DNA from 2 places in the Aeromonas sp. TECH754 genome. Region 2 is predicted to be linked to the other one. Evidence: riboswitches for the same ligand, from Rfam matches in the RefSeq annotation. Region 2 holds a riboswitch; the other holds the start of a gene.
What was found. A riboswitch is a leader RNA that binds a small molecule or an ion and turns the genes downstream of it on or off. The one in region 2 is predicted to bind thiamine pyrophosphate.
Positions count from the first base shown of each region.

Region 1: another riboswitch for thiamine pyrophosphate. It lies ahead of thiC (phosphomethylpyrimidine synthase ThiC); the one in region 2 lies ahead of thiB (thiamine ABC transporter substrate binding subunit).

Region 1 covers NZ_JBWBRA010000001.1:3,528,498-3,539,684, forward strand. Annotated here, with positions in the region: gene thiE (thiamine phosphate synthase) at 1-1,514, opposite strand, end outside; gene thiC (phosphomethylpyrimidine synthase ThiC) at 1,511-3,526, opposite strand; TPP riboswitch at 3,799-3,912, opposite strand; gene ACZ9IL_RS16045 (aryl-sulfate sulfotransferase) at 3,997-5,526, shown strand; gene ACZ9IL_RS16050 (hypothetical protein) at 5,562-6,035, opposite strand; gene ACZ9IL_RS16055 (hypothetical protein) at 6,167-6,583, opposite strand; gene ACZ9IL_RS16060 (response regulator transcription factor) at 6,674-7,342, shown strand; gene ACZ9IL_RS16065 (sensor histidine kinase) at 7,419-8,648, shown strand; gene rimK (30S ribosomal protein S6--L-glutamate ligase) at 8,852-9,748, opposite strand; gene ACZ9IL_RS16075 (Gfo/Idh/MocA family oxidoreductase) at 9,862-10,923, opposite strand; gene ACZ9IL_RS16080 (hypothetical protein) at 11,056-11,187, opposite strand, start outside.
Region 2 covers NZ_JBWBRA010000001.1:8,209-19,395, reverse strand. Annotated here, with positions in the region: gene leuA (2-isopropylmalate synthase) at 1-351, shown strand, start outside; gene leuB (3-isopropylmalate dehydrogenase) at 481-1,566, shown strand; gene leuC (3-isopropylmalate dehydratase large subunit) at 1,594-2,991, shown strand; gene leuD (3-isopropylmalate dehydratase small subunit) at 3,004-3,603, shown strand; gene ACZ9IL_RS00065 (transglutaminase-like domain-containing protein) at 3,753-4,679, shown strand; gene ACZ9IL_RS00060 (PilZ domain-containing protein) at 4,807-5,097, opposite strand; TPP riboswitch at 5,189-5,279, shown strand; gene thiB (thiamine ABC transporter substrate binding subunit) at 5,333-6,313, shown strand; gene thiP (thiamine/thiamine pyrophosphate ABC transporter permease) at 6,289-7,932, shown strand; gene thiQ (thiamine ABC transporter ATP-binding protein) at 8,001-8,708, shown strand; gene ACZ9IL_RS00040 (PhoH family protein) at 8,777-10,147, opposite strand; gene ACZ9IL_RS00035 (TSCPD domain-containing protein) at 10,357-11,040, opposite strand; gene ACZ9IL_RS00030 (adenosylcobalamin-dependent ribonucleoside-diphosphate reductase) at 11,050-11,187, opposite strand, start outside.

The sequences.
Region 1 (11,187 bases), 3.5 Mb from region 2:
GCCAGCAGACGCGCCGTGGCCTCCTGCCAATCGGCTGCCGCCGTGATGGCCGACACCAGCGCTATGCTGCCAACTCCGCTCTGGACGACCTGCCCGACCCGCTCCTCGCTGATGCCACCGATGGCGACCGTGGGCCATTCGTTCATCAGGGCGCGATAGTGGTGCAGCCGCAGCAGCCCTTGCGGACGGGATGGCATCTGCTTGGTGTTGGTGGGGAAGATATGACCCAGCGCTATGTAGGAAGGGGCCAGCTCCCGGGCCCGCATCAGCTCGAAGTAACCGTGGGTGGAGATGCCAAGACGCAGGCCGGCGGCCTGGATGGCGGCGAGATCCGCTGATCCCATGTCCTCCTGCCCCAGATGCACGCCGTAGGCACCCGCGGCCATGGCCTGCTGCCAATGGTCGTTGATAAAGAGCCGGGCGCCGTGTTGGCGACCGAGCGCTACCGCCTCGACAATGGCAGGCGCCACCTCTTCGGCTGGCAGATCTTTGATGCGCAGTTGCAGGGTCTTGACCCCTTGAGTGAGCAGCCGCTTGAGCCACTGCACCGAATCCACCACCGGATAGAGGCCGAGGCGATGCTCGGTCTGGGCGAAGGGCCCCTGCGGCAGCCGGGCACCCTGTTCGATACAGAGACCGAAACGGCGATCCAGCGTGGATCCCGGGAGCACGGCGCGGGGGAACTGAGCGAGATCGGCGGGCCAGCCGAGATGGGCGATGGGGCCTGGGCCGGCCCCCACCCCTTGCGCCCCCGTCAGCCCTTGCTGCAGATAAGCGCGCGCCAGGGTGATGGCGTCCTCCACCGGATAATCCTGTGCCACCACGGCCGCGATGGCGCTGGCGTAAGCGCAGCCGGTGCCGTGGCCGTGGCGGGTGGCCAACCGTGGCGCCGCCAGCCAGAACTCGCGGCTCTCGTCCTGGTAGTAGTCGAGGCAGTGATCCCCGCTCCAGTCGAGATGACCGCCCTTGACCAGCACCGCCTTGGCGCCGAGTTCCCGCAGTCGCGTCGCCCCCGCTCGCACCAGCGCCGGGCTGGTCGCCGGAATGCCGGTCAGTGCCTCCAGCTCGGGGCCGTTGGGGGTAATGAGTGACAGCTGCGGCAGCAGCTGCTCACGCACCGCCGCCAGCATGTTCGGCTCCGCCATGGGGGTGCCTGTGCTCGCAATGGCGACCGGATCGTAGACCACGAAGGGGGCGCTGAGGGTCGTCAACCGGCGCGCCAGCACCTCCACGTGCAGCCGGGTCGGCAGCAGGCCTATCTTGATCGCCGCCGGGGGCAAGTCGACGCCGAGGGCGTCGATCTGGGCGCAGAAGCTCTGCATCAGCACCGGATCCACCATCTTCACCGCCACCGAGTTCTGGGCGGTGATGGCGGAGATGACGGTGCAGCCGTGCACCCCGAGGCTGTGCAGGGTATGCAAGTCTGCCTGGATGCCGGCGCCGCCCCCGGAATCCGAACCGGCGATGGTCCAGACGATGGACTTGGCTGCTCGTTGTTGCGCCATTGGGCTCATGCCTCGGCCTTGAGGTTGGCGGCTTGATGGTAGATTTCGCCCCCCTTCTCCTTGAAGGTCTCTGCCATACGAGCCATGCCGGTTTCAACTTCGGCCACGACCCGCTGCTGCTGGCCATCCATGCCTACCAGCTTCACTTCGACAGCTTCGAGTCTGGCGGCGTAATCGCGCACATCCTGAGTGATCTTCATGGAGCAGAACTTGGGGCCGCACATGGAGCAGAAGTGCGCCACCTTGCCGGACTCCTGGGGCAGGGTCTCGTCGTGGTAAGCGCGAGCGGTCTCGGGATCCAGCGCCAGGTTGAACTGATCCTCCCAGCGGAACTCGAAGCGCGCCTTGGACATGGCATTGTCGCGGATCTGGGCGCCGGGATGACCCTTGGCCAAGTCGGCGGCGTGGGCGGCAATCTTGTAGGTGATGAGGCCCTGTTTGACGTCCTCCTTGTTCGGTAACCCCAGATGCTCCTTGGGGGTCACGTAGCAGAGCATGGCGCAACCGTACCAGCCGATCATGGCGGCCCCTATGCCGGAGGTGAAGTGATCGTAACCGGGGGCGATGTCGGTGGTGAGCGGGCCCAGAGTGTAGAACGGCGCCTCGTGGCAGTGCTCCAGCTGCTCGGTCATGTTGCGCTCGATCATGTGCATGGGCACGTGACCCGGCCCCTCGATCATCACCTGCACGTCGTACTCCCAGGCAATCCTGGTCAGCTCCCCCAGGGTGCGCAGCTCGGCGAACTGGGCCTCGTCGTTGGCGTCATAGATGGAGCCCGGACGCAGGCCGTCCCCCAGGGAGAGCGCCACGTCATAGGCGGCGCAGATCTCGCAGATCTCGCGGAAATGCTGGTAGAGGAAGCTCTCCTTGTGGTGGGAGAGGCACCATTTGGCCATGATACTGCCGCCACGGGAGACGATGCCGGTGAGGCGCTTGGCGGTCATGGGCACGTAGCGCAGCAAGACGCCGGCGTGGATGGTGAAGTAGTCCACCCCCTGCTCGGCCTGCTCCAGCAGGGTGTCGCGGAACAGCTCCCAGGTGAGATCCTCGGCGATGCCGTTGGTCTTCTCCAGCGCCTGATAGATGGGCACAGTGCCGATGGGCACCGGGCTGTTGCGCAGGATCCACTCGCGGGTCTCGTGGATATAGCGGCCGGTGGAGAGATCCATCACGGTGTCGGCACCCCAGCGGGTGGACCACACCAGCTTCTCCACCTCTTCCTCGATGCTGGACGTCACCGCCGAGTTGCCTATGTTGGCGTTGATCTTCACCAGGAAGTTGCGGCCGATGATCATGGGCTCGGCTTCCGGGTGGTTGATGTTGCTGGGGATGATGGCGCGACCGGCGGCCACCTCGGCGCGCACGAACTCGGGGGTAATGTTCTCGGGCAACCTGGCGCCGAAGCCCTGACCCGGATGCTGGGTCAGCAGCAGCTCGGAGCGCACCCGCTCACGACCCATGTTCTCGCGAATGGCGATGAACTCCATCTCCGGGGTGATGATGCCCTGGCGGGCATAGTGCAGCTGGCTGACCCACTTGCCGGCCTTGGCGCGACGCGGCTTGGGCAAATTATCAAAACGCAGGTGATCCAGCCCCTCGTCGGCGAGACGCTCCTGGGTGAAATGGGAACTCAGCCCCACCAAGGATTCGGTATCACCCCGCTCCAGGATCCACTGTTCACGCAGGCGCGGCAGGCCGCGGCGCACATCTATCTCGGCGCGCTCGTCGCCATAGGCACCCGAGGTGTCATACACCGGCACGGGTTCGTTCGCTTCGAACTTGGGGTGCTCCTCAGAGCCACCGACGAAGGTGTCGGCCAGGGCGATCTCCCGCAGCCCCACCCGAATGTCCGGACGCGAGCCTTCGATGAAGATGCGGCTGGAGTTGGGATGGGCCATGCCCTTCAAGTTATCGATAAAGCGCTGGGCGCTGGCGCGCTGCTGGCGGCGGCTGACGGGGACTGACTTGGCATTCTCTGAAACAGACTGTGCTTCTGGAGCGGACTGGATTGGGGTAGACATAGCAAAACTCTCATTAACTGATTGAAGTTATGGGTGTTTGCTTGTCTGGAGTTCGAGGAGAAGTGATGAACCAGCGGGCGAGATGTGCTGCAAGAGGGAGCGAGCTCGGGATGTTTTCTTCCCTGCTCTGCTGTCCGACGCCCTTTCGGGCGGGCCGTGCGCCACCCAACTGAGACGGCGCACGGGACAGACTCCCTCTTGTGCGCCCTGGCTTGCCTCGGGATGGCCCCTTTGGCAGCTGGGGAGGCTTGTCTCTCCCCCGGCGCGGCAACCCCCTGGTTACCCTTGTTTCCCTTCGCAGGTTCTAGCCTGATCAGGTTCCACGGATCCCGAATTAACGGTCTCAGCTTCGCGTCGTTCGACGGTCGGCACTCCGACAAGATGGCGCCAGTATATACGGCTCACTTTTTAACTCAACTATGAATTTTTCACTACACTGGAGACACCTCATTAACACAGGGACGACGTTTATGATGACTCGCAATGATGTATATCTACTCAGTTTTTTCTGCTTTGGACTTTATGGATGTAATGGTGACAACGATAGTAAAACTCTGGCAGAGCAATTAGTTTACGATCCGGAAACACAAGTAGTGGAGAATGACACGCACAGCTCAGTATTTATTTCAACCTTGAATCTAGTTGGATTAGATACAACGAAAATAAAAAATATTTCGTATAATATACAAACGAAAGATGGTCATCATGCCAAGCCGGTTTTTGTTAGTTATGATTGGAAATATCTGTCTGACAACGGCCTGTATAACATTTCAAATAACAACATCCAAGTTCCACTCTTCGGCCTTTACAGCGACCATCAAAATAATCTCACGATTACAATCCAGTTTATTGATACCAGTAGCTATACATTCCAGAAAACGGTGAATACTGCAGCCTATATTGATAGCGTGGGTATCTATGACGACGTTGGGGTAAGTATCAAGCCAACATCGACTCCCAGTTACAGCTATTTTTACCTTAAAGGATCGCTAAAATCCCCCATTATCATGGATATAGATGGTGAAATCCGGTGGGATGCTGATATCAAACGACCTTCAAGTTCATCTATATTTTTAAACAATACCTTCTTGACAGGAAGTAGTACTAATAAAACCATAGACACTTTATCTCTCTATGGAAAGACGACCGCAATGACTATTAGTGGCACAACTATGGGTAATGATGCCCGTTTCCACCACAATATTGACTTTGGTAAATATGGTATTTTAGTGGCGTTGGATGGCACTACGGATGGAATATTTAAATTAGAGTCATTCCTGAGTGAAATCGACAGCGATGGCAATGTAATAAAAGAATGGGACCTCGGTAAAATATTTTTTGAATATATGCAACAAGAGGGCGATGACCCCAGCAATTTTGTCAGGGATGGCGTTGACTGGTTCCACATGAATGCAGCCACCTATGACCCTACCGATGATACCCTGGTTGTCTCCAGCCGTGAGAATTTCGTAGTAAAACTGGATTACAACACAGGAAAAATTATCTGGTTATTGGGTGATAATACCAAGCACTGGTATTCCTATCCATCCTTACAGAAGTTGGCTTTATCTCTTTCCTCAGGCCAGGAGCCTATAGGGCAGCACGCAGTATCTATCACCAAAGAAGGGAAATTGATGCTGTTCAACAATGGATTGAGGAGTATGAACAATCCGTCTGGAACCCCCGCCGGTATCGATTTACTTACCAGCCAGACAGCCATCTTCGACATTGATAGTCAAAATAAAACTGGCCATGTTTTATGGAGTTTTGATGATGGTATTTATTCCGATATCTGCTCGAGCATTTATCAGGACAAGATATCCACTCAAGGAGATTTTCTGATCAACTACGCGTCTGTCGACAATAGATCCCGCGTCATCATTCAGGGAGTAAATAAGGATAAACAAAAACTATTCGAATTTACATACCCAAGTCCAAGGCCCTGTGCCACCTCCTGGAATGCTATCCAGATACCTCTAGAGAACATCCACTTCGAATAAGTAAAGAGATAGCGCCACTCTGTGGTGCTATCTCTTTATTCGTCTTCCGGATTGGGGAGCAGCACCTCGGTCAAGCGCCCCTCCTCATCACGACTCAGCACCAACTTGCGGCCCGGTTGCAGGTCGACGGGGTTGCCATTCAGCCAGCGGGTCTTCGCATCGAACATCAACCCCCCCAGCTCTTGCAGCAGCAAGGTTTGGCCAGCCACGGCGAGCAGCCGATCCTCTGCCCGCTGCCATTGACTGCTCTGCGCCAGACTCGGGGGCGAGGTGACCAGCTGGATCTGCTCGGCGACACCGTAACGGCTCTGGATGGCGAGCCGCATGCCGGGCCTCAGTTCATCGGCCCGCTCCACGCCGACCAGCTCGGCACTGCCGAGTTCCAGCTCAGCCCCCTGAAATTGCAGGCGGATGCCGTCGTTGTGCTCCAGTTCCACCAGCCAGAGTTCGGACTCCACGGCCAGGGCGCCGAGGGGCAGCAACAACAGCACAAGGGTGGCTTTGGTCATGGAAGGCCTCGAAGGATGGGAGACTCGAGGCTTAACTATGGGCCGACTCCGGCCTTTTTTCCGGCGGGCTCAGAGATGCCTGTGTCAGACCCGGGCTCAGCATCCCGATCGGAGTGCCAAACAGCGGGCGATCAATCCTCTTCACGGCAACGGCTCAGCCGCATGCCGTCAAACCGACATTCCAGCTCCAGCCAGCGGCCCTCAAAGGGAGCCAGGCTGTCATCCGAGGTGACATAGCCCCAGATCCGCCCCTGCTCCACCGGTCCCTCCAGCTCCATCTCTCCCTCCTCTTCCAGCGCCTCCACCTCGCGGATCAGCCGCTGCCCTCCCTGCATCACCCCTTCCAGATCGACCCAGGTTCCACCCAGATCGTCCTCGTCGAGGCCATCCTTGAAGCGGGTCTGTTCATCGATGACAAAGGGAATGCCGTTGACCATCAACTGTCCCAGTTGCCAGCTGGTGCGGCCGGTCAGCTTGAACTCGGCCGCCTGCGCCAGACCAAAGGGTAATAAAATCAATAGCCAGAGGGCACAGAGAGACTTCTTCATCGGGGATCCTCGGGGTTACACTGGCACACAGGATGCTTCATCCAGTGTGAAATGGCCGTGAAATATCGGCCAAAACCAGGAGATGGATACATGAAAATACTGGTGGTGGAAGACAATCCCCAGGTGGCGGAGACCATCATGGACTACCTGGAACTGGCGGGACACCGGCTGGACTGCGCCTACCATGGCCAGGCGGCCCTGCAACTGCTGGCACAGCAACGCTTCGACGTCATCATCATGGACGTGATGATGCCGCGCCTCGACGGCCTGCGCACCGTGGAGCAGCTGCGGGCCGATGGCATCGCGACCCCGGTGCTGTTTCTCACCGCCCGCGACAGCCTGGACGACAAGCTGGCGGGCTTTCGCGCCGGCGGTGACGACTACCTGGTCAAGCCGTTCGCCATGGAAGAGCTGGAGGTCCGGCTGCAGGCCCTAGCCCTGCGCGGGCCCCGTGCCGACATGGGCGTCCTCAGCTTCGGCGAGCTGGAGGTGGATCCAGCCAGCGGCCGCGCCCGCCGCGCCGGAGTGGAGCTCAAGCTCGGCAAGATCCCGTTCCAGATCCTCAGCCTGCTGGTGAAGCGCGCGCCGCAGCTGGTGACGCGCCAGGAGGTGCTCGACAGCGTCTGGGGGGATGAGGAGCCCGACTCCGATGCCCTGCGCAGCCACATCTATGCCCTGCGCAACGCCCTCGACAAGCCCTTCGAGACCCCCATGCTGGAGACCCTGCACGGCCAGGGCTACCGGCTGGTGACCCCATGAGACCGCCGAGCTTGCCTCCCCCCTCGCCGACAGGCTCCGGCCTGCCCCCCTTGCCGGCTTGTACCAGGTGGGGACAATGACCCTGCCCAGCCTGCGCCGGCGGCTGATCCTGGCGCTGGGGAGCGCCGGGCTCTTGCTGCTCGTCATCCTCAGCCTGCTGATGGTGGTGGCCGAAGACAAGATGGAGGAGCTGAGCCTGCGCCACTGGCTGGAGGCCGAAGTCACCCGCTACAACGATGACTGGCTGCGGCTCGGTCAGGAGGCCCCCGCCCCCAGCCCGCGCCAGTTCTCCAGCTACTGGACCCAGGCCGGTCGGCTGCCCACCTGGCTCAAGGACTACACCTCCCCCGGCTTCTACGAGCACCAGCTCGGCGATGAGGACAAGCACTTCCTGGTACGGCCCCATCCCTCCGGCCTGGGACTGCTCTACCTCGTCTTCAACGACGACGCCGACGACTACCTGGATCCTTACGAAGACAAGCTGCACCTGGCCACCCGGCTGATCGGGCTGGCCCTGCTGATCGCCTGCATAGGGTTCGGCATCTGGCTGGTGCGCCACATCACCGGCCCCCTCGAGCGACTGCGCCAACGGGTCGCCCACCTCACCCCGGATCAGGCGGACTTCGTGCCGGACGCCCCCTGGCAGGAGCTGCGGGAGATAGAACTGGCACTGCTGGCGGGCAAGCAAGAGGTGGCTGCCGTGTTCGCCAGGGAGCAGGAGTTCAGCCGCTTCGCGAGCCACGAGCTGCGCACCCCCAACATGGTGATCCAGGGCTCGGCGGCCCTGCTCGGCAAGGTGGCGGACTTGCCCCCCCCCGCCGCCCGGGCGGCGGGCCGCATCCGCGCCGCCAGCGACGAGATGGCGCTGCTCACCGAGACCTTCCTGCTGCTGGGCCGCAAGGAGGACGTCGAGCGCCCACCACAGCGGGTAGCCCCACTGATCCATCAGGAGCTGGCCCGCCTCGCCCCTCTGCTGCAACGGGAGAGTCTGGCGATCCGGCTTAGTCTGGACGAGGAGAGCGAAGTGCAGGCTCCCCTCTCCCTGCTCGCCATCGCGCTCGGCAACCTGCTCAAGAACGCCCTGAGTTACGCCGATGGCCATATCGAGATCGCACTGACGGGGCAAACCCTCACCATCAGCAACCCCACGGCGGCGGCGCCGGATCAGATCCTCGGCTACGGCTGCGGCCTGACCATCATCCAGCGCATCTGCGAGAAGCTGGGTTGGCAGATAGAGACCCGGCTGGAGGAGGGCGTCTTTAGCGCCAGGCTGGAGATGAGCACATCCGGCCCTACGAGGTCATAGCTCCCCTCATCCCCAACCCTTCTCTCCGTCTCTGCAAAAAAGCGGGACAAGGGAGCAAAACACCGATCACCTGACTCGCCTCCACATCACCGCTCGGCCTCCTCTTCCTTTGGGAAAGGTGGGGGATGCCTTTCAACAAGACGGCCAACAACAACAAGGCGCCCTCGGGCGCCTTGTCTGATCCAACCATCCGTTTGCCGAATTCACTCCGCCGGCTTGTGCTTGCGGCTCGCCTTGAGTTCCAGAAAATCGATGATCTTGCCCGCCACATCCTTGCCGGAGGCCGCCTCCACCCCTTGCAGACCGGGGGAGGAGTTGACCTCCAGCACCAGCGGGCCGCGGGCACTGCGCAGGATATCCACCCCGGCCACGTCCAACCCCATGATCTTCGCGGCCTGCACCGCGGTCGCCCGCTCCTCGGGGCTTATCTTGATCGCCTCGGCGGTGCCGCCCCGGTGCAGGTTGGAGCGAAACTCCCCCGGCTGAGCCTGCCGGCGCATGGCGGCGACCACCTTGCCGTTGACCACCAGGCAGCGGATGTCGGCACCGTTCGCCTCGCGAATATACTCCTGCACCAGGATGTTGTTGTTGGTCTGGATGAAGGCCTCGATCACGCTCTCCGCGGCCTTCTGGGTCTCGCACAGCACAACGCCAATGCCCTGGGTGCCTTCCAGCAGCTTCACCACCAGGGGCGCGCCGCCCACCATGGTGATGAGATCCGGCACGTCGTGGGTGCTGTGGGCATAACCGGTGATGGGCAGGCCTATGCCGTGGCGGGAGAGCAGTTGCATGGCGCGCAGCTTGTCGCGGGAGCGGGAAATGGCGACCGAGCTGTTCAGCGCCATGGTATTCATCATCTCGAACTGGCGCAGCACGGCGGTGCCGTAGAAGGTGATGCTGGCGCCGATGCGCGGGATCACGGCGTCATAGCTGCCCAACTCCCGCCCCTCGTAGTGGATGGAAGGGTTGTGGGAGGCGATGTTCATGTAGCAACGCAGGGTGTCGAGCACCTCGACCTGATGACCACGGGCCTGGGCCACCTCGACCAGACGGCGGGTGGAGTAGTTGTTGGGCTCACGGGATAAAATGGCAATATTCATGGAAATGGCAGACCTGATAATCGGACTGGAGAGTATAAGGTGCCACGGACTGCTGGCAACGCCAATCCTTTCCCCTCACCATTCGCCTTTCTGCAAGACAATCTAAAACAGATTCAATGAGGCCCTCGCAATTGCTGCTGCAGCCCGAGCAACAGCCCCACCTCCTGCAAACGGCGGGCGCTGACCCCGCCCCATCCCGCGGCGGGAACCGCCGCCAGCAGGGTCTTGGCGATGCAGTGGCGATAGAGGGGCCCCTCCAGCTGCCAGCGCTGCATAACGCCGTTCTCATGATAATGCAGCCAGGCCTGATTGCCGCTGCGCAGCAACTCCAGCTGGCGCCCATCGTTCAGCAGGAGACTGAGCCCCTTCTTCTCCACCCCGGGCCCCGCGTACTTGTCGAGCCAGAGCGTCAGCGGCACCCCGGCCGCCTCGCCGCGCAGACAGGCACGCCCCTCGGCGGTGGTCAGATCCCCCTGCTCAATGGGCTGACCCAGCCTATCGCAGACGTTCTCGGCGACCAGCTGCAGGCGGTCGTCCCCGCCGAGGGCCACCAGCAGCTCGCGGATCATCGCCAGCAGATGGGTGCCGATGTCGAGGATGACCCCGTCCGGGTGATGGAAGGTTCGTTGATCCGGCTCGCCGGTTGCAAAATTGAGGGCAAAGGGGTGACCCTGCGGGTCGATGCCGCAGGGCTCCAGCAGGAAGCCTTCCACCGAGGCCACGTCCTCGATGGACGCGGGCCGAATGCCGGCTTCAGCTGTCAGCGGCTGCCAGCCGGCATCCAGCTCGCCGCCGAGCAGTTGCTGCACGGCGGTGCGCGCCATCCAGTGATCCAGCGCCAACACCCGGCTCGCCACGGCAGGATCCGCCAAGAGCGTCTGCAGCCGGGCGTGCTGAGCCAGGCTGGCCACCATGGGTTTCTCCACCAGTATGAGGGGGATGCGGCTTGCCAGCGCCCGCTCCAGCACCGGCAGATGCAGCAGGGAGGGGGTGGCAATGACCAACCGGTCCAGCGGCAGTGCCAGCAGGGCGTCCAGACTCGGGGCCGACGTCACCCCTGGCAGCATCCGCGCCGGATCAAAGCCCAAAATTTCAGCATTTTCCGCCAAAATAGCGAGCGCAGGCAGATAGGCCGTCTGCACCACGGCCCCCAGGCCGACGAATCCAATCTTCATCACCACCTCGATTCAGGGTCCATAGACCCGTGAATGGGCCAACTGGGTGGCTAGGTCACACCGCGCTGGCACAGGCAAAGTGACACGCCAAGAGGAGGCATCACCTTCATATCAATAAAAGGGGAAGCTGGCTCAATGGAGGGGGCCGACCCCGCTTTGCTCCATTCGCCAGCGCAGCACAGCCCGATCAAAGTCTGCCCTGGCCCGGGTGATGTATCGCTCCGACCGCTGCAGAAAGCACACGAGATGATCCCGATGAATCTG
Region 2 (11,187 bases):
CTGGCCACCGCCTCGGTGAAGCTGAAGGTCGGTCAGGAGTTGATCTGCGAGGCCGCCACCGGCAACGGTCCGGTGGATGCGGTCTACCAGTGCATCAACCGCATCACCGGCTACGAGATCCGCATCGACAAGTACGAGCTCAAGGGCAAGGGAGAAGGCAAGAACGCCCTCGGCCAGGTGGATATCGTCGCCGAGTACAAGGACCGCAAGTTCCACGGCATGGGGCTGGCCACCGACATCATCGAGTCCTCGGCCCAGGCCCTGGTCCATGTCATCAACAGCATCTGGCGCGCCGATCAGGTCGCCGAGCAGATGGGACAGAAGAACAACATCAAAACGGAAACCGTCTGAACGGCGACAAGCTCGCTGACAGATGAGAGACAACAACATCAGAACGGAGACACTCTGAACAGTAGTCGGCCCACCGTATCGGGCCGCTGAGCAGAGGGATCTCAATAACAACATCAGGACGGAAACAGTATGAGCAGTTATCGGATCGCAGTATTGCCGGGTGACGGCATTGGCCCGGAAGTGATGGCCGAGGCCGTCAAGGTGCTGGAAAAGATACAGGCCAAGTTTGGCTTCACCCTCGAGTACGACCGCCATGACGTGGGCGGCATCGCCATCGACAACCAGGGCACTCCCCTGCCTTCGAGCACCATAGCAGGCTGCGAAGCGGCCGACGCCGTGCTGTTTGGCTCGGTCGGTGGCCCCAAGTGGGAGCATCTGCCGCCGAACGATCAGCCGGAACGTGGCGCCCTGCTGCCCCTGCGCGCCCACTTCAAGCTGTTCTGCAACCTGCGTCCGGCCCGCATCTACACCGGTCTGGAACAATTCTCGCCACTGCGTGCCGACATCTCGGATCGCGGCTTCGATATCGCCTGCGTCCGCGAGCTGACCGGCGGCATCTACTTCGGCCAGCCCAAGGGGCGCGAGGGGGAAGGCGCCATGGAGAAGGCATTCGACACCGAGGTCTATCACCGTTTCGAGATCGAGCGTATCGCCAAGATAGCGTTCGAATCGGCCCGGGTGCGCAAGGCCAAAGTCACCTCCATCGACAAGGCCAACGTGCTCGCCTCCTCCATCCTGTGGCGCGAAGTGGTGAGCCAGGTCGCCAAGTCCTACCCGGACGTGGCCCTGAACCACATGTACATCGACAACGCCACCATGCAGCTCATCAAGGATCCGTCCCAGTTCGACGTGCTGCTCTGCTCCAACCTGTTCGGCGACATCCTCTCCGACGAGTGCGCCATGATCACCGGCTCCATGGGGCTGCTCCCCTCCGCCAGCCTGAACGAATCCGGCTTCGGCCTGTTCGAACCGGCCGGTGGCTCGGCGCCTGACATCGCCGGCAAGGGCATCGCCAACCCCATCGCCCAGATCCTCTCCGCCGCCCTGATGCTGCGCTACAGCCTCGGCCAGGAAGCCGCCGCCCAGGCCATCGAGCAGGCCGTGGCCCAGGCCCTGGCCGAGGGTTACTTCACCGCCGACTTGCATCAGGCCGATGCCAAGCACCCGGTGCAGAGCACCGCCGCCATGGGCTCCCAGATCGCCGCGCGCATCTGAAGACAGCAGATAACAAGGAAGAGAGCAATGTCCAAGACCCTCTATCAGAAAGTATTCGACGCCCACGTGGTGCGTGAAGTGGCCGGGGAAACGCCGCTCATCTACATCGACCGCCACCTGGTGCACGAAGTCACCAGCCCGCAGGCGTTCGACGGCCTGCGCGCCATGAAGCGCCCCCTGCGCCGCCCGGACTTGACCTGGGCCACCATGGATCACAACGTCTCCACCACCACCAAGGACATCGCCGCCTCCGGCGAGATGGCCCGCATCCAGATGGAGACGCTGGCCGCCAACTGCAAGGAGTTCGGAGTCCGGCTCTACGATCTGAACCATCAGTATCAGGGGATCGTCCACGTGATGGGGCCTGAGCTCGGCATCACCCTGCCCGGCACCACCATCGTCTGCGGCGACTCCCACACCGCCACCCACGGCGCCTTCGGATCCTTGGCGTTCGGCATCGGTACCTCCGAGGTGGAGCACGTGATGGCCACCCAGACCCTGAAACAGGGCCGCGCCAAGACCATGCGCATCAGCGTCAACGGCAAGCTGGCCGAAGGCATCAGCGCGAAAGACGTGGTGCTTGCCATCATAGGCCGGGTCGGCCACGCCGGCGGCACCGGCTACGTGGTGGAGTTCGCGGGAGACGCCATCGCAGCGCTCTCCATGGAAGGGCGCATGACGGTGTGCAACATGGCCATCGAGCTTGGCGCCAAGGCGGGCATGATAGCCCCCGATCAGACCACCATCGACTACATCCGCGGCAAGGTCTTCGCCCCCGAGGGTGAGGCACTGGCGCAGGCTATCGCCTACTGGCAGACCCTCAAGAGCGATGAAGGTGCCAGCTTCGATGCAGAAGTCGTGCTCAATGCCGCCGACATCGCCCCCCAGGTGACCTGGGGCACCAACCCCGGCCAGGTGATCGCCGTGGGTGATCCCATCCCGGATCCGGACTCCTTCACCGATCTGATGGAGCAGCAGTCCGCTCGCAAGGCGCTGGCCTACATGGACTTGCAACCGGGCCAGAAGCTCTCCGACGTCGCCATCGACAAGGTGTTCATCGGCTCTTGCACCAACAGCCGCATCGAGGACTTGCGCGCCGCCGCCGCCATAGCCCGGGGCCGCAAGGTCGCCGCGGGGGTACAGGCGCTGGTGGTGCCGGGCTCCGAGCAGGTGAAGGCCCAGGCCGAGGCCGAGGGGCTGGACAAGATCTTCATCGAGGCAGGATTTGAATGGCGTCTGCCGGGTTGCTCCATGTGTCTGGCCATGAACAACGACCGACTGCAACCGGGGGAGCGCTGCGCCTCCACCAGCAACCGCAACTTCGAGGGTCGTCAGGGCCGTGCCGGCCGCACCCATCTGGTGAGCCCGGCCATGGCCGCCGCCGCCGCCGTCACCGGTCACTTTGCCGATATTCGCGCACTGTAAGAGGGAATGAACATGACAGGATTCAAACAACATAAAGGGATCGCCGTCCCCCTCGACAGCGTCAACGTGGACACCGACGCCATCATTCCCAAGCAGTTCCTGCAGAAGGTGAACCGCACCGGTTTTGGCAAGCACCTGTTCCACGACTGGCGCTTCCTGGATGATGCCGGCCAGCAGCCAAACCCCGAGTTCGTACTGAACCAGCCGCGTTACGCTGGCGCGAGCATCTTGCTGGCCCGGGAGAACTTCGGCTGTGGCTCGAGCCGCGAGCACGCCCCCTGGGCGCTGGCGGATTACGGCTTCAAGACCATCATAGCCCCGAGCTTCGCCGACATCTTCTACGGCAACGCCATCAACAACGGCCTGGTGCCGGTGCGTCTGAAGGACGAAGAGGTGGAGGCCCTGTTCCAGCTGGTTGCCGCCAATCCGGGCCAACAGATCGAGGTAGATCTGGAGGCCAATCAGGTGCGCGCAGGTAGCCTCAGCTTCGGCTTCGAGATCGACGAGTTCCGCCGCTACTGCCTGCTCAACGGGCTGGACGCCATCGGCCTGACTTTGCAGCATGAGGCCGCCATCGACGCCTTCGAGGCGAAGCAGCCGAGCTGGATCTGAGCACGTTCAAAACCCGTCTCTGCGCCTTCGAAACAAGGCAGCCGAGCGGGAGCTAGGCACGAATAGCCACAACGAGTAGCATCCACAGGGAGCCCAGGCTCCCTGTTTTATTTCCGGCAGACGGCCAACCGACACCTGAGGAGAGGATGATGACGACAACGAGCGGCCTCCTGCTCTGCGCCCTGCTGTTCGCGCTGCCGGCAATGGCAGGGCAGCGTTATTTTCACAGCAACGGCGGTCAGCTCAACGTCGGCTGGCAGGACAGGGAGGGCAAGGCGCAGCAGCTCAGCTACCGGCTGGAGACGGGCCAGTTGCCACCGCTCATCGCCTATAGACCCGCGCGGATGCAGGAGGAGATGTTGCAGCAGTTGCTGCAGCAGGCCGTCATCGCGTTCCCCGAGGTGCAGTTCTCCCTCTCTCGCCCCGCGCTGGCCCTCAACATCAGGAGCCGCAACGCCGACAAGGCGCGGGAGGCCGAGAGCTGGGTCGGGCCTGAGCGGGCGAAATTGGAGCAGGAATGGCTCAAGCAGCACTACTTCCAGCGCTTTACGCCGTACGACGGGGTGCCCGCCATCAAGCAGGATCACGTGCGCATCGCGCTGGAGAGTCGGGCCGAGCTGGCACCGCTGGCGGATCAGCTCAAGCGGCAGGGGACCACCGAGGTGGAGGCACGCCAGCAGACGGTGGCCTTCATGCTCGACTTCATTCAAGCCATTCCCTATAGCCTGCTGGACAGCCAGTCTGGCCGGGCCGGCAAGGGCTTCCTGACCCCGCGTCAGGTGCTGGAGCAGAACCGGGGGGATTGTGACAGCAAGGTGACCCTGATGGCGGCCATGCTGGCCCAGCTCTTCCCGGAATTGCCCCAGGCCATGGTGTTCGTGCCGGGCCACGCACTGCTGGGGGTCGCCCTGCCCGCCAAGCCGGGAGACGCGACCCTGAGCTGGGAAGGACAGACCTACCTGCTGATGGAGCCGACCGGCCCGGCCCAGCTCCCCATCGGCCAGCTCGCTCCCACCAGCAAGACGCTGGTCGACAGCCGGCAGTTGAGCGTGCAGCCCGTGCTGGCCAGCCACTGAGTCGCCCCCAGACAGGCCGGGAAGCGATGGCGAATGGCCAAGCGGCAGCATAACAATCTACTGAAAACCAAAATGACATCGACCAGCAGATGCTGGCCGATGAAAAGTGGTGGAATGTGCTACCGCGTCAGGCCAGAGACTGAAACTCCAGCGCCAGCAAGAGTCCCTCCTCTTCCTCCAGCACCCGCACTATGCGGGCCTGCACCTCGAACGGCGGCAGCAAGTTGCTGCTGGTCGCGAGGCTCACCCGGATGAGTTGATGCACATCGAAGCTGTGCTCGTTCACCTCGACCCCCATGCCGTTGGCGCTGAGATCCCGACAGATCCCCTCCAGCACGTCCTGATGCTGAAACAGGGTGACGGGAGCATTGATGACCATGCGCGCAAAGGCACGCCTTTCCTTGGTACTGGTGATCACGGGAACCTCCTCTGCTATGCCGCTACGCCCGTATCGGCCGGTGAAATAATTGTGCTGGCCTCCCCCAAGGAACGTTAATACAATGCGGTTCGTTTCTCAAACGGGGTGCGGCTTGCCGCTGAGATTATACCCGTGAACCTGATCCAGATAATGCTGGCGGAGGAATTTGAGGCATGGCGCTCGTTTTTTGCGCCCTCTCCCCGCTGGCACTTCACGACTCACAGGAGTGCCATCAATGAAAACCCTGCTGCTGGTTGCCACCAGCCTGCTCAGTGCCCAGGCCTTCGCGGCCGACACCCTCACCGTCTACACCTACGGCTCCTTCGCCAGCGAATGGGGACCGGGTCCCAAGATCAAGCAGGCCTTCGAGCAGGAGTGCGGCTGCACCCTCAAGCTGGTGGCGCTGGAAGACGGGGTCGCCATCCTCAACCGGCTGCGACTGGAAGGCAAACACAGCCAGGCCGATCTGGTGCTGGGGCTGGACGATGCCCTGGTGAGCGAGGCCAAGCAGAGCGGCCTGTTCGCCCCCCATCACACGGATCTCGCTGCCCTCAAGGTGCCGGGTGGCTGGCAGGACGATACCTTCGTCCCCTATGACTACGGCTACTTCGCCTTCGTCTACAACAAGGACAAGCTCCAGACCCCTCCCAAGAGCCTGAAAGAGCTGGTGGAGCGCCCGGATCTCAAGGTGATCTATCAGGATCCCCGCACCTCCACCCCGGGTCAGGGGCTGATGCTGTGGATGAAGTCCGTCTATGGCAAGGAAGCGCCGGCCGCCTGGGCCCAGCTCGCCAAGAAGACGGTCACCGTCACCAAGGGCTGGTCCGAGGCCTACGGCATGTTCCTCGACGGCGAGGCGGACATGGTGCTCTCCTACACCAGCTCCCCGGCCTATCACCTGATCGCCGAGAACAAGGCCCAGTACCAGGCCGCGGCCTTCGAGGAGGGCCACTATCGCCAGGTGGAGGTCGCTGCCAAGCTCGCGAGCGCCAAGCAAGACAAGCTGGCGGACCAGTTCCTGCAGTTCATGGTCAGCCCCGCCTTCCAGCAGGCGATCCCCACCGGCAACTGGATGTATCCGGTGACGGACACCCCGCTGCCCAAGGGCTTCGATCAGATGATCACAGTCACCAAACCGCTGAGCTTTAGCTCCGATGAGGTGGCCGCCAATCGCAAGGGCTGGATCAAGGAATGGCTGCAAGCCGTCACCCAGTGAGCCGTCACGCTGTAAAACCACAGGCTCGTCCTCTCTGGTGGCTGCCGGGTAGCGCAGCCACCAGCATCATCCTGTTGCTCTCCTTGGGGCCGCTCGTCGCCCTGTTGTGGCAGGCGGGCACGCTCCCTGGCAGCCTGCTGGCAGACCCCTACCTGCGCCATGTGCTGGGCTTCAGCCTGGGGCAGGCCCTGCTCTCCACCCTGCTGAGTCTGGGGCTGGCCATTCCGGTGGCCCGGGCCCTGGCGCGGCGCCGTTTTCGCGGCCGAAGACTGCTGCTGAAACTGTTTGGCCTCTCCCTGGTACTGCCCGTCATCATCGCCATCTTCGGCATAGTCGCGGTGCACGGCTCCCAGGGCTGGCTGCCCCATGCCCTGCGCAGCCTGGGGCTGGACCCCGGCAACTACCTGTACGGCCTGTTCGGCATACTGCTGGCCCACGTGTTCTTCAACATGCCGCTCGCGGCGCGCCTCATTCTGCAAGGGATAGAGAGCATCCCCGAGTCCTCCTGGCGCCTCGCCAGCCAGCTCGGCATGCATTCCTCCCACATCTTCCGGCTGCTGGAGTGGCCCATCATCCGTGGCCTGCTGCCGGGATTGGCGAGCCTCATCTTCATGCTCTGCTTCACCAGCTTCACCACAGTGCTGGCGCTGGGCGGTGGCCCCAAGTCCACCACCCTGGAGGTGGCCGTCTATCAGGCCCTGCGCTTTGACTTCGATCTCGCCACCGCCGGCGGCCTGGCGCTGGTGCAACTGCTGCTGACCGCGGGCCTGTTGCTGCTGCAACACAAATTGCAGACCACCCCGTCCAGTCGCCTCACCAGCCGCCGCCCCTGCCTGCGCCCGGACAGACAACAGCCGGGCACCCGCTGGGTGGATGGTGCCGCCCTCACCCTCGGCCTCGCCATCTTCCTGCCACCGCTGCTGGCCATCGTCGTCGCTGGCTTCAACCCAGGTCTGCTGACGGCGCTCGGCTCGTCCCGGCTGTGGCAGGCGGGGGGCCAGTCTCTCGGCATCGCGCTGGTGGCGGGGAGCCTCGCCACCCTGCTCGGGGCCGGCCTGCTGCTCACCAGCCGCCACCTGCGGGTGCGGGCCCGCAAGCGACGGGCGGCCGCCCTGTGGGAGGCCAGCGGCTCCATGATCCTGATGATCCCGGCGGTGGTGCTCAGCACCGGCCTCTTCATCCTGTTCATGCCCTTCACCGATGTGTTTGCCCTCGGCCCCTGGCTGGTGGTGCTGGTCAACGCCCTGATGGCGCTGCCCTATGTGCTGCGCACCCTCAGCGCGCCCATGCAACTGGTGGTGCGCCAGTACGATCGGCTGGCAGACAGCCTGGGAGTGCGCGGCCTGCATCGCCTGAAGTACGTCGAGTGGCCCCTGCTGCGCCGCCCGCTGGCGCTGGCCATGGCACTCTCCATGATATTGTCGCTGGGGGATCTCGGCGCCATCGCCATGTTCGGCAGCCAGGAGCTCACCACCCTGCCCTGGCTGCTCTATCAGCAACTCGGCAGCTACCGGTTGACCGAGGCGGCGGCCACCGCCCTGCTGTTGCTCACCCTCTGTTTCTCGCTGTTCTGGCTGGTGGAACGGGGTCTGGGAGGCAAGAACCTGGATGCTGGATAGTCGAGTTTGCTGCCATGGCACGGTTTCACATGCGGTCTGCGCACCCAGCCATATCACAGGAGTCAAAGATGCTGTTAATTGATGATTTTACAACCAGTTACCCTGATTGGCGGGTGACCTTCAACGCCTCCCTGCCCAAGGGGGAGATCACTGCGCTGATCGGTCCGAGCGGGGCCGGCAAATCGACCCTGCTCGGCATGATAGCGGGCTTCGTGCCGGTAGAATCCGGCCGTCTCAGCTTCGATGGCATCGACTTGCTGCCGCTCGGCCCCGCCGAGCGGCCGGTCACCACCCTGTTCCAGGATCACAACCTGTTCCTGCACCTGTCGGTGTTCGACAACATCGCCATCGGCCTGCACCCCGGCCTGCGCCTGAGCCCGGCCCAACGCGCCCAGGTGAAAGAGGCGGCCATCAAGGTGGGGCTCGGTGACATGCAGGATCGGCTGCCGGAGCAGCTCTCCGGTGGTCAACAGCAACGGGTGGGGCTGGCCCGCGCCCTGGTGCGCGGCAAGCCGCTGCTGCTGCTGGACGAACCCTTCTCGGCGCTGGATCCCGCCCTGCGCCGGGAAATGCTGGCGGAGGTCGCCCGCCTCGCCTGCGAGCAGGGCATTACCGTGCTGATGGTGTCCCACAACCCGGAGGATGCCCAACTCATCGCCGATCGAGTGCTGTTCGTGGACGAGGGACGCATCGCCCTGCAGGGCACGCCCGACATTCTGCAAAACAGCGGTCACCCGGGCCTTCAGCGCTATCTGGGCCACTCGCAGAGTGCCTAGGGCAGGAGCGCGGGATCAAAAAAGGGAGGCCAATGGCCTCCCTTTTTGTATGAAGATATTCAGTGAAATCAGAGATTTTCCTCGGCAAAGGAGGCGAGCTTGCTGCGCACCACCCCGTTCAGGAAGATGTTGGCACTGCCATCGAAGTCCTTGAAGCGCTCGACGATGTAGGTCAGCCCCGAGGTGACCGGGCTCAGGTAGTTGGAGTCGATCTGGGCCAGGTTGCCGGAACAGACGATCTTGGTGCCCTCGCCGCAACGGGTGATGATGGTCTTGATCTGGGACGCGGTCAGGTTCTGGCACTCGTCCAGCAGCACGAAGGTGTTCTGGATGCTGCGCCCGCGCATGAAGTTGACGGATTTGAACTGGATGTTGGCCTTCTCCATGATGTAGCTCAGGGACCCGCTCATGTTCTCGTCCTGCTTGTGCAGCACCTCCAGGGTGTCGGTCACCGCCGCCAGCCAGGGCATCATCTTCTCTTCCTCGGTACCGGGCAGGAAGCCAATGCTCTCGGCAATCTCCGGGGTATTGCGGGTGACGATCACCTTCTCGTAGATCCCCTTCTCAATCACCAGCTCCAGCGCCGCCGCCATGGCCAGCAGGGTCTTGCCGCAGCCCGCCGGGCCGGTCAGGATCACCAGATCGATGTGCGGATCCAGCAGCGCATCCAGCGCCATGCCCTGATAGACGTTCTTGGGGTGAACGCCCCAGGCCTTGCGCGACATCAGCCGCTCGCGGCCGAGATCCTTGAGGCGGATCTTGTGGCCATCGTGACTCAGCACCCTCGCTGCGAAGAAGTTCTCCTCGTCCAGCAGGTACTGATTGACGTGTACTCCCTCCAGCAGATTGGCATCGATCACATGCACGGTGTCACGGCCATGGGTCTCGCTGTCACACTCGCCGACCCGCTCCCAGAAGCTGCCGGGCACCACCTGGAAGCCTTTGGCCAGCAGGCGGATGTCGTCGATCAACTGGTCGCTGCGATAGTCCTCAACGTGCGCCAGCCCGGCCCCCTTGGCCTTGAGACGCATGTTGATGTCTTTCGTCACCAGCACCACCTGGCGCTTCATCTCGTGCTTTTGCAGGTAGAGAGCCGCGTTGATGATGCGGTTGTCCGCCTCCTTGTCGGTGAACACCTCGGCATCCTGGGGCAGGTGGTGATCGCTGAAGATGGAGATATGACCGCTCGCCTCCCCGGCCAGCGCCACCCCCTGCACTATCTGCTCCGGAGTGGCATCACGAAACACGTCTTCCAGCGCCCGGATGGCGACCCTGGCATCACGGCTGACGTCCTTCTGGCGATCCTTGATGTTGTCGAGCTCTTCGAGCACCGTCATGGGGATGAGCACGTCGTGCTCTTTGAAGGAGTAGATGGCGAGGGGTTCGTGAAGCAGAACGTTGGTATCCAGGATAAACAGCTTTCGGTCCGTATTGTCCATAAGCATCCTCCTTGGCACTGAAGGTGCCACGCGTGTGAATCTCAGATGTCATTGAAACCACACCGCCGTGACAGTTTTATTACTTCCCAACGCTACGCCCGATTTTACCAGCGTGCAACAAATCCCTTTGGCTCCCCCATGGACCGAACAAAAAACAGCCAACAAGAAAGACCGGCTCATCGGCCGGTCTTTTTCGATTCGCTATCCCCTCAACCACACTTGGAATCGCCGCAGTTGAGGCAGGTCATGCAGCCATCTTTCTGCACCAGCGCCTTGGTGTGGCACTTGTAGCAGAGCGCCGCACTGGCCGGGAAACCGCTGCCGACCTGCTGTGCTTCCGCTTGTTGTCCGCCCTGCAGCTCGGCCTGTTTCTCGGCCAGGAATGCCTGCTGGTGCTCATCCAGCCCGGGCACCTTGAGCATGCCGATCTCGGTGAGGTGAGTCTCGATCACGTTGCCAATCTCGGCGATAAGGGAGGGAACGTACTTGCCCTTGTTCCAGTAGCCGCCCTTGGGATCGAACACCGAGCGCAGCTCCTCCACCAGGAAGGTGACATCCCCGCCCTTGCGAAACACCGCCGAGATGATCCGGGTCAGCGCCACTATCCATTGGTAGTGTTCCAGGCTCTTGGAATTGATGAAGATCTCGAACGGGCGGCGGGTCTCGTGCACCGTGCCCTCGTTGAGAATGATGTCGTTGATGGTGATGAACAGCGAGTGCTCGGAGACATGCTCCGGCGTCTTCAGTTTGTAGGTGGTGCCCATCAGCCGCTCCGGCCGCAGCACCGTCTCGTGCATGTGCACCACGTCATCTTGCGGGGCCGGCGCTTCTTGCGGCTCATCCCGGGTCTTCACCTTGTAGGCGACGATTTTGCTGTCGATCTTCTTGACCATGTGTCGTCCTCAGAATTTACCGTAATAGCCTTCTTTCAAGGCGTCATAGAGGTTGGCGGCGGTGTGCAGCTCGCCATCGTACTCGATCTCTTCGTTGCCCCTGGCGGTGATGACGGAGCCATCCTCCAGGGTGAACTCGTAACATGT